DNA from 2 places in the Bradyrhizobium brasilense genome. Region 1 is predicted to be linked to the other one. Evidence: riboswitches for the same ligand, from Rfam matches in the RefSeq annotation. Region 1 holds a riboswitch; the other holds the start of a gene.
The links. Region 1 has a riboswitch for S-adenosylmethionine ahead of QA635_RS39245 (O-succinylhomoserine sulfhydrylase). Riboswitches for the same ligand answer to the same signal wherever they lie in the genome.

Region 1 (6,563 bases):
TCCTTCATCGTGTTCAGCATGAAGTCGAAGGGCGTCACCGTGCGCCCGATCCAGACCATCGACGGCGGCCACGAGGTCAACGAAGTGTTCTTCGACGACGTCGAGGTGCCCTACGAGAACCTGATCGGCGAGGAGAACAAGGGCTGGGATTACGCAAAATTCCTGCTCGGCAATGAGCGCACCGGCATCGCCCGGGTCGGCGTTTCGAAGGAGCGGCTGCGTCGCATCCGCGCGCTGGCCTCCAAGGTCGAGGCCGGCGGCCGTCCGGTGATCGAGGATCCGGCGTTCCGCGAGAAGCTCACGGCCTGCGAGATCGAGCTGAAGGCGCTCGAGCTGACCCAGCTCCGCGTCGTCGCCGACGAGGGCAAGCACGGCAAGGGCAAGCCCAATCCGGCGTCCTCGGTGCTCAAGATCAAGGGCTCGGAGATCCAGCAGACCACGACCGAGCTGTTGATGGAGATCATCGGTCCGTTCGCCGCGCCCTATGACGAGCACGGCGACGCCGGCTCGAACGAGAGCATGGATTGGACCGCGCAGATCGCGCCGAGCTACTTCAACAACCGCAAGGTTTCGATCTACGGCGGCTCCAACGAGATCCAGCGCAACATCATCAGCAAGGCCGTGCTGGGGCTCTAAGCCACAAGTTCGATGTCGTCCCCCGCGCAGGCGGGGGACCCAGTACGCCGAGCCGATCGTGATTCCCAATGAGGGCCGCGGCGTACTGGATCCCCGCTTTCGCGGGAATGACGAGTGGAGATCAGGGCAGGCGCCCGCGTGATTTTGGAGAGATGATAAAATGGATTTTGATCTGTCCGAGGAGCAGCGGCTTCTCAAGGAAAGCGTCGACGGGTTGCTGGCGGATGCCTACGACTTCGATGCGCGCAAGAAGTACATGAAGGAGAAGGGCGGCTGGAGCAAAGCCGTCTGGGGCAAGCTCGCCGAGCAGGGCCTGCTTGGTCTGCCCTTCGCGGAGACCGACGGCGGCTTCGGCGCCGGCGCGGTCGAGACCATGATCGTGATGGAAGCGCTCGGCAAGGCGCTGGTGGTCGAGCCTTATCTGGCCACCGTTGTGGTCGCCGGCGGTTTCCTGCGCCATGGCGGCTCGGCCGAGCAGAAGGCCAAGTACATCCCCGGCATCATCGACGGCAGCAAGACCTTCGGCTTCGCCCAGCTCGAGAAGAACTCGCGCTACGACCTGTTCGACGTCGTGACCACGGCCAAGAAGAAGGGCGACGCTTACGTGATCGACGGCGAGAAGTTCGTCGTGCTCAACGGCGAGAACGCCGACACCTTGATCGTGACCGCGCGCACCAAGGGCGGCCAGCGCGACAGGACCGGCATCGGCGTGTTCCTGGTTCCGGCGGACGCCAAGGGCGTCACCAGGAAGGGCTATCCGACCCAGGACGGCCTGCACGCGGCCGACATCACCTTCACCAATGTCGAGGTCGGTGCTGACGCCGCGATCGGCGATCCCGAGAACGGCCTGCCGCTGATCGAGCGCGTCGCCGACGAAGCCCGCATTGCGCTGTGCGCGGAAGCCGTCGGCGCGATGGACGAGTCGCTGAAGGAGACGGTCGAGTACATCAAGACCCGCAAGCAGTTCGGCGTTGCGATCGGCTCGTTCCAGAGCCTGCAGCACCGCGCCGCTGACATGTTCGTGGCGCTGGAGCAGGCCCGCAGCATGTCGATGTTCGCGACCATGGCGTCGGACTTCAGCGATGCCAAGGAGCGTTCATCCGCGGTCGCGGCCGCCAAGGTGCAGGTCGGCAAGTCCCTGAAGTTCGTCGGCCAGCAGTCGATCCAGCTTCATGGCGGCATCGGCATGACCATGGAAGCCAAGATCGGCCACTACTTCAAGCGGCTGACCATGATCGAGAACACGCTCGGTGACACCGACTACCACCTCCGTCGCGTCAGCGAGGGCGGCGGGCTGCTGGCCTGAGATGTCGTTGCCGGGCTTGACCCGGCAACCCATCGCTTTTCAAAAGATGGATGCGCGGGTCAAGCCCGCGCATGACGAGTCTTCGTAGAACTCAGGGAAACAACAACAATGAAAAACACCCCGTTCGATCTCACCGGCCAGGTTGCGGTCATCACCGGCTCGAGCCGCGGCATCGGCCGCGCCTCGGCCGAGCTTCTGGCAAAACTCGGCGCCAAGGTCGTGATCTCCTCGCGCAAGGCGAATGCCTGCCAGGAAGTCGCCGACGGCATCAAGAAGGCGGGCGGCGATGCGCTCGTCATCCCTTGCAACATCGCGCGCCGCAACGAGGTCGAGGCGCTGGTCTCGGGTACGATCAAGCATTACGGCAAGATCGACATCCTGGTGTGCAACGCCGCGGTGAACCCGTATTACGGCCCGCTGCTCGACATCACCGACGAGGCGTTCGACAAGATCATGGGCTCCAACGTCAAGAGCAACATCTGGCTGTCCGCACTGGCGATCCCGCAGATGGCCGAGCGCGGCAAGGGTTCGGTCGTGATCATCTCCTCGATCGGCGGCCTGCGCGGCTCGACCGTGATCGGCGCCTACGGCATCTCCAAGGCCGCCGACTTCGCGCTGTGCCGCAGCCTTGCCGGCGAATGGGGCCCGAAGGGCGTGCGCGTCAACTGCGTGGCGCCGGGTCTGGTGAAGACCGATTTCGCCCGCGCGCTGTGGGAGGATCCGGATAATCTGAAGCGCCGCACCGCGTCGACGCCGCTCCGCCGCATCGGCGAGCCCGACGAGATCGCCGGCGCCGTGGCCTATCTCGCCTCCGATGCCTCGACCTTCATGACCGGCCAGACCATCGTGGTCGACGGTGGCGTCACGACGGCGGCGACCTAAGGTCAATCGCTTTAAGAGATCGCGCGCAATCGTCCCACGATCTCGTCATGCCCGGCCTCGTGCCGGGCATCCACGTCTTTGGCGGTTGCTGCGAGCAAGACGTGGATGGCCGGGACAAGCCCGGCCATGACGATGCCGAAGGAACAGCGCACGCCGCCCGCGAGAGGCGTTCGCCCTAGACCCGCTCCAGCGCCCGCTCGAAATCCTCGATCAGATCGTCGGGATGCTCGAGCCCGGCCGAGAAGCGAATGAAACCTTCGCTGATGCCGAGCTCGGCGCGGGCCTCCGGCGTCAGGCGCTGATGCGTCGTGGTCGCGGGATGCGTGACTAGGCTCTTGGCATCGCCGAGATTGTTGGAGATGCGCGAGATCTTCAGCGCGTTGAGGCAGCGGAAGGCGCCGGCCTTGCCGTCCTTCACCTCGAAGCCGACCAGCGTCGATCCGGCGCCCATCTGCTTCTTCACCGTCGCGGCCTGCGGATGATCGGGGCGGCCGGGATAGACCAGCCGCGTGATCTTCGGATGCTTGGCCAGCGCCTCGGCGATCTTCGCCGCGTTCTCGGTCTGGGCGCGGACGCGGACGCCGAGCGTCTCCAGCCCCTTCAGCAGCACCCAGGCGTTGAACGGCGATAGCGACGGCCCGGTCTGGCGCATGAAATTGTGGATGTGCTCGGCGATGAAGGCCTCCGACGACAGGATGACGCCGCCGAGGCAGCGGCCCTGGCCGTCGATATGCTTGGTTGCGGAATAGACCACGACGTCGGCGCCGAGCGACAGGGGGCTCTGCCAGATCGGCGTCGCAAACACGTTGTCGACGATCAGCCGGGCGCCGCCGCTATGCGCGATCTCTGCGATCGCGCCGATGTCGAGCACGTCGAGCGTCGGATTGGTCGGGCTCTCCAGGAAGAAGGTCTTGGTGTTGGGCCGCAATGCGCGCTGCCACTGGTCGAGGTCGAGGCCGTCCACCAGCGTCGTCTCGATGCCGTAGCGCGGCAACAGGTCCTGCACCACGTAGAGGCAGGAGCCGAACAGGGCCTTCGAGGCCACCACATGATCGCCGGCCTTCAGCGGCGCGAGGATCGCGGTGGTCACCGCGGCCATGCCGGTCGCGGTCGAGCGCGCGGCTTCCGCGCCCTCGAGCTCGATCATGCGGCGCTCGAACATCGCAATGGTCGGGTTGGAATAGCGCGAATAGATGAAGCCGGGGTCCTGGCCCTTGAAGCGCGCCTCGCATTGCTCGGCGGTGTCGTAGACGTAGCCCTGGGTGAGAAACAGCCCTTCCGACGTCTCCCCGAATTGCGAGCGCAGCGTGCCGCCATGGACAAGGCGGGTTTCGGGACGAAAGCGGGCCGTGGTTTCAGATTCAGACATGTGACCTCCGAGGTGGCCATTTTCCCTGGAGAATGGCCACAAAAAAACCGGCCTGGAGCAACCTCCACAAGCCGGGATCACACTGTCCCCGGCCTGTTTAGCGACTTATTTAACGTGGCTGCAAGCCGGCCGGCTCAAATCACCACGGGATAAGTGCAGCTGATATTCCCTCGCGCCCTTTCCGTCAAGACGGTCATCGGATAACCCGTAAAAGCCCATATTTTGGGGCTTGATGGCCGCCTGGAGTATGATTTTTGGGCCATCTCGAGGGATCGCCGAGGGACCGCATCGTGTCGTTCACGCTGGAAGATGAATCCAACGGAATCCTGCCCGACCGCATGATCGCGGAGATGGCGGAGGCCGGCCTCATTCTGCCCGCCTATGACTTCGTCGAGAGCCAGATCCAGCCGGCCAGCCTCGATCTCCGCCTCGGCGACATCGCCTACCGGGTCCGCGCCAGCTTCCTGCCGGGGCCCGATGCCACTGTCGCCGAGCGGATCGACGAGCTGAAGCTGCACGAGATCGATCTGTCCGACGGCGCGGTGCTGGAGACCAACTGCGTCTACATCGTGCCGCTGTTGGAGAGCCTGGCGCTGCCGCCGGAGATCGTGGCCGCGGCCAACCCGAAGAGCTCGACCGGACGGCTCGACGTCTTCACCCGTGTGATCGCCGACGGCACCCGCCGCTTCGACATGATCGGCGCCGGCTATCACGGCCCGCTCTATGCCGAGATCAGCCCGAAGACGTTTCCCGTGCTGCTGCGCGAGGGTTCGCGGCTCAGCCAGGTCCGCTTCCGGATCGGCGAGGCCACGTTGACCGCCGACGAGCTCGATGCGCTGCATGCCGCCGAGCGGCTGGTCGATATCGACGATGCCGATCTCTCCGATGGCGTTGCGCTTTCCGTCGATCTTTCCGGCGAGAGCTCGGGCGGCTTTGTCGGGTACCGCGCCAAGCGCCACACCGGCGTGGTCGATGTCGATCGCCGCGGCGGCTATGCCGTCGACGACTTCTGGGAGCCGATCAAGGCCCGGCCCGACGGCAGTCTCATTCTCGATCCCGGCGAGTTCTACATCCTGGCGTCGAAAGAGGCGGTGCAGGTGCCGCCGGACTACGCCGCGGAGATGGTGCCGTTCGATCCGCTGGTCGGGGAATTCCGCGTCCACTATGCCGGCTTCTTCGATCCCGGTTTCGGCTATGCCGGCGCCGGCGGCAAGGGCGCGCGCGCCGTGCTGGAGGTGCGCTCGCGCGAGGTGCCGTTCATCCTCGAGCATGGCCAGATCGTCGGCCGTCTCGTCTATGAGCGGATGCTGGAGCGTCCCGATGCGCTGTACGGCCAGCGCATCGGCTCGAACTATCAGGCGCAGGGCCTGAAGCTCTCCAAGCATTTTCGCGTCTAATTCCGTTTCGTGCGCGCTTAATTCCGTAGCCCGGATGAAGCGCTAGCGAAATCCGGGACGCTGCATACGCGCATTGAGCTGCCCCGGATTGCGCTTCGCTCCATCCGGGCTACGATTGCGCGCGCGAAGCTTTATCTCGCCAACAAGAACAGCGGGAGCAGACATGACCGGAGAGCAGGACGCGCGCGAAACGCAGTGGCGGAAGTGGCGCAGCGTCGCCGATCTCTATCATGCCTTCTTCACCGGGCTGATCCTCACCGTGGTCACGCGGCGCGGCACGGCTGATGCAGCGGAATTTGTCTTCCGTGTGTTTCGCCGCCAGCAGCAGGAACGCTTTCTCCCCGGCTTGAAGAAGCTCGGCCTCGACGGCCTGCCGCCGGCGGTCGCGGCCGCGCAATATCATTACCTCTCCAACTGGATCGGCGGCGTGCATGTCGAATACATGTATGAGACGGATCGCAAGGCCTGGATCCGCTATCCGCCGCCGCGCTGGATCTGGAAGGGCACGGCGATCTGCGGCGTGCCCGGCGAGGTCTCGCGCGCGATGCTGCGCGGCTGGCACGCCAACAACGGCGTCGCGCTCGGGGACTTGCGGCTCGGCTTCGTCTGCACCAAGCAGAGTGTCGACGGCCAGGACGGGCTCGAGGGCTATTACTGCGAGTACGATCATCCGCTCGAGCTCGACCAGCGCCTGGTGTTCGCGCGCCATCTCGAGGCGCCGCTGTTCGATTCCAGAACCGCGCCGGCGCTGCCGGTCGACAGCTGGCCGAAGCCGCGGCTGGAAAAGGCCTATCGCAACTACGCGATGGAATATGTGAAGACGGCCGCGCCGGTCATCGTGCAGGTGTTCGGCCCCGAGGATGCGAGCTATCTGCTGCATCTCACCGGCAGACTGATCGGCATGCAGTATTACGACGAGGTCGCGCAGGCGCTCGGCGGCCGCCGTGGCCGTGCCACGGAATTTGCCGCATTC
Region 2 (6,563 bases), 1.8 Mb from region 1:
CAGCCTCGGAGCTAACCCTGACATTTCTCGTCAGGTTGCCGATCGGGACGGAGGTCCCGTCCGGCGTCAGATGCGAATATTTGAGCGGCCTATCGAGGACGATGCGCTCACCCTCGACGCTGACGATAATTGGCGTTTCGTCCTCGCTATTTAGATCGCTGGTCCCAGGTACGATCAGCTCATCTCCGGCCGACCAGTTCGACGCAGGCCGATCGAACTGGAACACTGCCACCCCGGCCACGAGTTGGCTCTGCGGTATCTTCCAGGCCGTCTTTTCGGCGCCATGAATCCGGATGGCGCCCATCGAAATGAGGCCACCGGCCATGTCGAATGGGTCGTGCTCCCGGTCTCGGAACGTCCGCGCGGCAAAGGTGAGCTTTGCGACGACAGTCTTCGAGACGGGATGATCTACGGTCCCCATTTCGAGGGCGCCGTCGGGCGTCACCACAATCGTTCCGACCTTGACGGAAGTGGCCTGATCGGTACTCCAGACGAGAGCCCCATCGACGCGAATCCAGTCGATTTTGGCCGTGATCTCCTTGTCGATCTTGACGGTCAGCCCGGATGGAATGCGGACTTTCGCGCCGTCGGCAGGCGGCTTCCCTTGTACCCAGGTGGACGGCGCACTCCAATCGCCCGACGATGCGGCGATATCGGTCTCGGAGCACAGGGCTACCAGATCGAGCGCGGCGGAATGCTCTCGATGGCGAGCAAGGTCGGGGACGTGATCTGCCGCATGTCCGGACGCATGCGTGTCGCAGCCTCCATTCAGCAGCGCCAGATGTCCGAGTTGATGCCCATCGGGGATGGACATATTGGCGGCCCACAAGACCCCGGACAGTGCAACGACGAGCAATAGCGCAATCGAGAAACCTGTTCGCATTGTCTTCCCCAGCAAGTGACCATTGCGCGTCAGCCCGATGACCACCAGTTCACGACTGATTCCATCATCTCTGATCCGCATGAGCCACTTTTACACGGCGAGCGCGAACAGGAAAGCTGTACATCGACAACCCAATCCTGTCATCGCCGACGATCTGCATCGGCGGAGATTCCACGTGTTCCTTTGAAGGGTCGAGCACCGGCCACTGGCCGGTGCTGTGTGCGATCCGATGTCGCAGGTGGCGGCGACGGGTTGACGCTTCACACGGCTTTCACTTGGCCTTGTCGCTCGCCCCCTCCACCCCGGCTGAGCAGGAACACACCCTGCTCGCCGAACATGTTCCACACCCACCACGGCAGGTTGAGCGGCACCGGACGGCCGTAGAGATCGAGCGCCACCGCGCGCTCCATCTTGACGTTGATCTCCTCGCAGAGCTGCACGAAATCCTTGATGGTGCAGAAATGGATGTTCGAGGTGTCGTACCAGCTCGCCGGCAAATTCTCGGTGCGCGGCATGTGGCCCCCGATCAACAGCTGCAGCCGCATCTTCCAGAACCCGAAATTCGGGAACGAGACGATGGCGCGCTGGCCGATGCGCAGCAGATTTTCCAGCACCACCTTGGGCTGTCGCGTCGCCTGCAAGGTCTGTGACAGGATCACGTAGTCGAACGCATCGTCGGGATAGTTGACGAGATCGGTGTCGGCATCGCCCTGCACCACGGCGAGCCCCTTGGCGACGCAGCCATTGACGCCCTCGCGTGACAGCTCGATGCCGCGGCCGTCGATGCCGCGGCTTTCCAAGAGCTGCAACAGCTCGCCGTCGCCGCAGCCGACATCGAGCACGCGCGAGCCCGGCCGCACCATGTCGGCGACCAGCAGATGATCGGTGCGATAGCCGCCGGTCCGCTCCGGCGCGATGCCCGGCAAGGGCAGTGTCTGCTGCATGCTCATGACTGGCCGCCGTCCTTCAGTCCGCGCGCCTTGGCTGCGGCCAGCAGGAAGGCGCGGGAGATCTCGAGGAATTCGGGCACGTCGAGCAGGAAGGCGTCGTGGCCCTTGTCGGTCTCGATCTCGGCGAACGACACCCGCGCGCTCGACGCATTCAGCGCATGCACCAGCGCGCGCGATTCCGAGGTCGGAAACAGCCAGTCGCTGGTGAACGACACCACGCAGAACCGCGTCTGGATGCCGGTGAACGCCTTCGCCAGCACGCCGTTGTGGTCGGCGGCGATGTCGAAATAGTCCATCGCGCGAGTCAGATAGAGATAGGAGTTGGCGTCGAAGCGCTCGACAAAGGACGAGCCCTGGTAGCGCAGATAGCTCTCGACCTGGAAATCCGCATCGAACGAGAAGGTCGGCAGCTCGCGGTCCTGCATCCGTCGTCCGAACTTGCGATGCAGCGCGGCGTCCGAGAGATAGGTGATGTGCGCGGCCATCCGCGCCACCGCCAACCCGCGATGCGGATGGGTGTCCTCGTCGACATAGCGGCCGCCGCGCCAGTCCGGATCGGCCATCACGGCCTGGCGGCCGAGCTCGTGGAACGCGATGTTCTGCGCCGAGTGGCGCGTCGAGCAGGCGATCGCGAGCGTCGAGAACACGCGCTCCGGATAGGCCGCGGTCCATTGCAGGACCTGCATGCCGCCCATCGAGCCGCCGACCACGCAGAACAGCGTCGTGATGCCGAGACGATCGATCAGCATCGCCTGCGCGCGCACCATGTCGGGGATGGTGATGATCGGAAAATCGAGTCCCCACACCTTGCCGGTCGCGGGGTTCAACGACGCAGGGCCGGTCGAGCCCATGCAGCCGCCGATCACATTGGAGCAGATGATGAAGTATTTGTCGGGATCGATCGGCCGGCCGATGCCGACCATGGTCTCCCACCAGCCGGGCTTGCCGGTGACGGGATGGATGTTGTTGACATGCTGATCGCCGGTCAGCGCGTGGCAGACCAGGATCGCGTTGGAGCGGTCGGCATTGAGCTCGCCATAGGTCTGGTAGGCGATCTGGAACGGTGCGAGATCGACGCCGCAATCGAGCTTGAGCGGCTGGTCCATCCCGAACTTCGCCACCAGTGACGACGGATGGTCGGCCTCATGGGCGCGATCATCGCTCGGGGTTTGTGGGCTCGGTATCGGACGCACGTTGCTCATCTAGGCGACCCTGCCTCCGCGCGGGAGGGCTCGACGGACCTCAGGCCAATAAAAAACCCGGCCTGAACAAAGGTTCGGCCGGGAGCTGATAAGGTCCCCGGCCTGTTTAGCGAGTTGTTTAACGTGGCTGCAAGCCGGCCGGCTCAAATGACCACGGGACGCAGGGAACGTAGTCCCCACGCCCCCCGCCGTCAAGACAGCCCTGTCCACGGCCAATTGGTTAACCGAATGCGCAAGGCACGCCTGCGACGTTTCTCTTTGCTTTCGCTGCCCGTCTTTCCTAATCAGGGACCCTGTCCGACGCGGCAACGGGCCGCCCTGACGACAAGGTTTGAGAGCATGTCCAACCCACCCCCGTCGCCGCCCTCGCTGCAGGATCTGCGCAAGGAGATCGATGCGATCGACGAGCAGGTTCACCGCCTGTTGATGGCGCGCGGCGACATCATCGATCGCCTGATCCAGGTCAAGAAGACCCAGGAGGTCGGCTCGGCATTCCGCCCGGCGCGCGAGGCCAGCATGATGCGTGAGCTGGTGCGGCGTCATCGCGGCATCCTGCCGCTCGACACCATCGAGAGCATCTGGCGCGTCATCATCTCGACCTTCACCTATGTGCAGGCGCCGTTCGCGGTGCATGCCGATGTTTCGGTCGGCGAGTCGGCCATGCGCGACTCGGCGCGGTTTCACTTCGGCTTCGTGGTGCCTTACGTGTCGCATTTCAGCGCACAGGCCGCGGTCGAGGCGGTGGCGAAGTCGAAAGGCGACCTCGCGCTGGTCTCCGCGATCGCAAGCCGTACGCCGTGGTGGAATGCGCTCGAGGCCAGTGGCGCGCCGAAGATCATCGCGCGGCTGCCGTTCCTCGAACGCGCCGACCATCCCGCCGCGCTGCCGGTGTTTGTGATCTCGCGGGTCGCCGACGACGCCATGGTCACCGAAGTGCAGACCTGGAGCGTGCGCGTCTCCGGCTGGAACGCCGATGTCGCCCGGGCGCTTGCGCCGCTCGCCGAGATCGTCGCGGTCCCCGACACCGCTTTCGACGGCGCGGCGCTCCTGGTCTCGGTCACCGGACACGATTTCGAGGCCATCAAGCTCGCCCTGATCAAGGCCGGCGCCTCGGTCCGCTCGTCGGCCCTCGTCGGCAGCCACGCAACGCGCTATACGGTGCCCTCTAACGGATCGGCCAGGACCTGAAGTAAGGGCCAGCCATCTGTCCAGGCTTTTGTTTTGACGCGTTTTCTTCACGCGAACCGGTATCCACTTCGCTCGAAAACGCTCTGTTCGGAGTTGATGATGTCCCGCCCCGTGCCGAACCCCGGCATCCTCGATATTGCGCCCTACACGCCCGGCAAGAGCCCGGTGCCGGAACCGGGCCGCAAGGTGTTCAAGCTGTCCGCCAACGAGACGCCGTTCGGTCCGTCTCCGAAGGCGATCGCGGCCTACAAGGCCGCGGCTGACCATCTCGAGGACTATCCGGAGGGCACCTCGCGCGTGCTGCGCGAGGCGATCGGCCGCGCCTACGGGCTCGATCCCGACCGCATCATCTGCGGCGCCGGCTCGGACGAGATTCTCAATCTGTTGGCGCACACTTATCTCGCGCCCGGCGACGAGGCGATCTCCACCACCCATGGCTTCCTGGTCTACCCAATCGCCACCATGGCGAACGGCGCCAAGAACGTGATCGCGGCCGAGACCAACTTCACCGCCGACGTCGACGCCATTCTCAAGGTGGTGACGCCGAAGACCAAGCTGGTGTGGCTCGCCAACCCGAACAATCCGACCGGCACCTATATCCCGTTCGACGAGGTCAAGCGGCTGCGCGCCGCGCTGCCCTCGCATGTGCTGCTGGTGCTCGACGCCGCCTATGCCGACTACGTCTCGCGCAACGACTACGAGCTCGGCATCGAGCTGGTCGCGACCACGGACAACACGGTGGTGACGCACACCTTCTCGAAGATCCACGGCCTTGCGGCGCTGCGGATCGGCTGGATGTTCGGGCCGGCGCATATCGTCGATGCCTGCAACCGTATCCGCGGTCCGTTCAACGTCACGACGCCGGCGATGCTGGCGGCGGTGGCGGCGATCGAGGACACGGCGCATGTGCAGATGTCGCGAACCCACACCGAACAATGGCGCAACTGGCTGACCGAGGAAATCGGCAAGCTCGGGCTGAAGGTGACGCCGAGCGTCGCCAACTTCGTGCTGATCCATTTCCCGACCGACAAGGGCAAGACCGCGGCGGAAGCCGACGCCTATCTCACGCGGCGCGGCCTCGTGCTGCGCGCACTCAACAATTACAAGCTGCCGCATGCGCTGCGCATGACCATTGGCACCGAGGAGGCCAACCGCCTCGTGGTCGAGGGGCTGCGCGACTTCCTGGCCGGAAAGTGACATCGTGACCACCGCCCCGCTCTTCAAACGCATCGCGCTGATCGGCTTCGGCCTGATCGGCGGCTCGATCGCGCGCGGCGCGCGCGCGCAAGGGCTGGTCGGCGAGATCGTGACCACCGCGCGCTCGGAGAAGACGCGTGCGCGCGTCGCCGAACTCGGCATCGTCGATCGCGTCGTCGAGACCAATATCGAGGCGGTGAAGGATGCCGACCTCGTCATCCTCTGCATCCCGGTCGGCGCCTGCGGCCCGGTCGCCGCCGAGATCGCCCCGCATCTGAAGCCCGGCGCCATCATCTCCGACGTCGGCTCGGTGAAGGGCGCCGTCGTCAGGGACATGGCGCCGCATCTGCCTGACGGCGTCCACTTCGTCCCGGCGCATCCGGTGGCCGGCACCGAGCATTCGGGGCCGGATTCCGGCTTCGCCGAGCTGTTCATCAACCGCTGGTGCATCCTCACCCCGCCCGAAGGCACCGATCCCGCGGCGACCGACCGGCTGCGCACGTTCTGGGCCGCGCTCGGCGCCAAGGTCGAGATCATGACGCCCGACCATCATGACCTCGTGCTCGCGATCACCAGCCATCTGCCGCATCTGATCGCCTACACCATCGTCGGCACCGCCGACGAGCTGGCGCAGGTGACGGAATCCGAGGTCATCAAATTCTCCGCCGGCGGCTTCCGCGACTTCACCCGCATCGCGGCCTCGGACCCGACGATGTGGCGCGACGTGTTCCTCGCCAACAAGGACGCCGTGCTCGAGATGCTCGGCACCTTCAACGAGGATCTGTCGAAGCTGACCCGCGCGATCCGCCGCGGCGACGGCGAAGCGCTGTTCGACCACTTCACCCGCACCCGTGCCATCCGCCGCGGCATTGTCGAGACCGGCCAGGACTCCGCCGCGCCCGACTTCGGCCGGCCGCATGCGAATTTGAAGACGTAAGCGGGACGACTTCTCTCCATTCGTCGTCCCGGCGAAAGCCGGGACCCATACTCCGCGGCGGGTGTGGTTGACGGGACTCGTCGTCCCAGCATCGCGCAACGATGACCAGCTGTGGTTATGGGTCCCGGCCTTCGCCGGGACGACACCGAGTGTGTTGCGCTGCTTGTGGGTCACACGTCCGCATTCTCGCGACATGAATCGCTGAT

Region 2: another riboswitch for S-adenosylmethionine. It lies ahead of metX (homoserine O-acetyltransferase MetX); the one in region 1 lies ahead of QA635_RS39245 (O-succinylhomoserine sulfhydrylase).

What each region holds. Positions count from the first base shown of each region.
Region 1 is NZ_CP121669.1:8,466,287-8,472,849, reverse strand. It holds gene pimC (pimeloyl-CoA dehydrogenase large subunit) at 1-636, shown strand, start outside; gene pimD (pimeloyl-CoA dehydrogenase small subunit) at 797-1,942, shown strand; gene QA635_RS39250 (SDR family NAD(P)-dependent oxidoreductase) at 2,051-2,824, shown strand; gene QA635_RS39245 (O-succinylhomoserine sulfhydrylase) at 3,000-4,193, opposite strand; SAM riboswitch at 4,270-4,349, opposite strand; gene QA635_RS39240 (2'-deoxycytidine 5'-triphosphate deaminase) at 4,532-5,590, shown strand; gene QA635_RS39235 (hypothetical protein) at 5,754-6,563, shown strand, end outside.
Region 2 is NZ_CP121669.1:1,313,618-1,320,180, reverse strand. It holds gene QA635_RS05980 (G8 domain-containing protein) at 1-964, opposite strand, end outside; gene metW (methionine biosynthesis protein MetW) at 1,144-1,833, opposite strand; gene metX (homoserine O-acetyltransferase MetX) at 1,830-3,035, opposite strand; SAM riboswitch at 3,121-3,200, opposite strand; gene QA635_RS05965 (chorismate mutase) at 3,375-4,223, shown strand; gene hisC (histidinol-phosphate transaminase) at 4,323-5,420, shown strand; gene QA635_RS05955 (prephenate/arogenate dehydrogenase family protein) at 5,425-6,357, shown strand.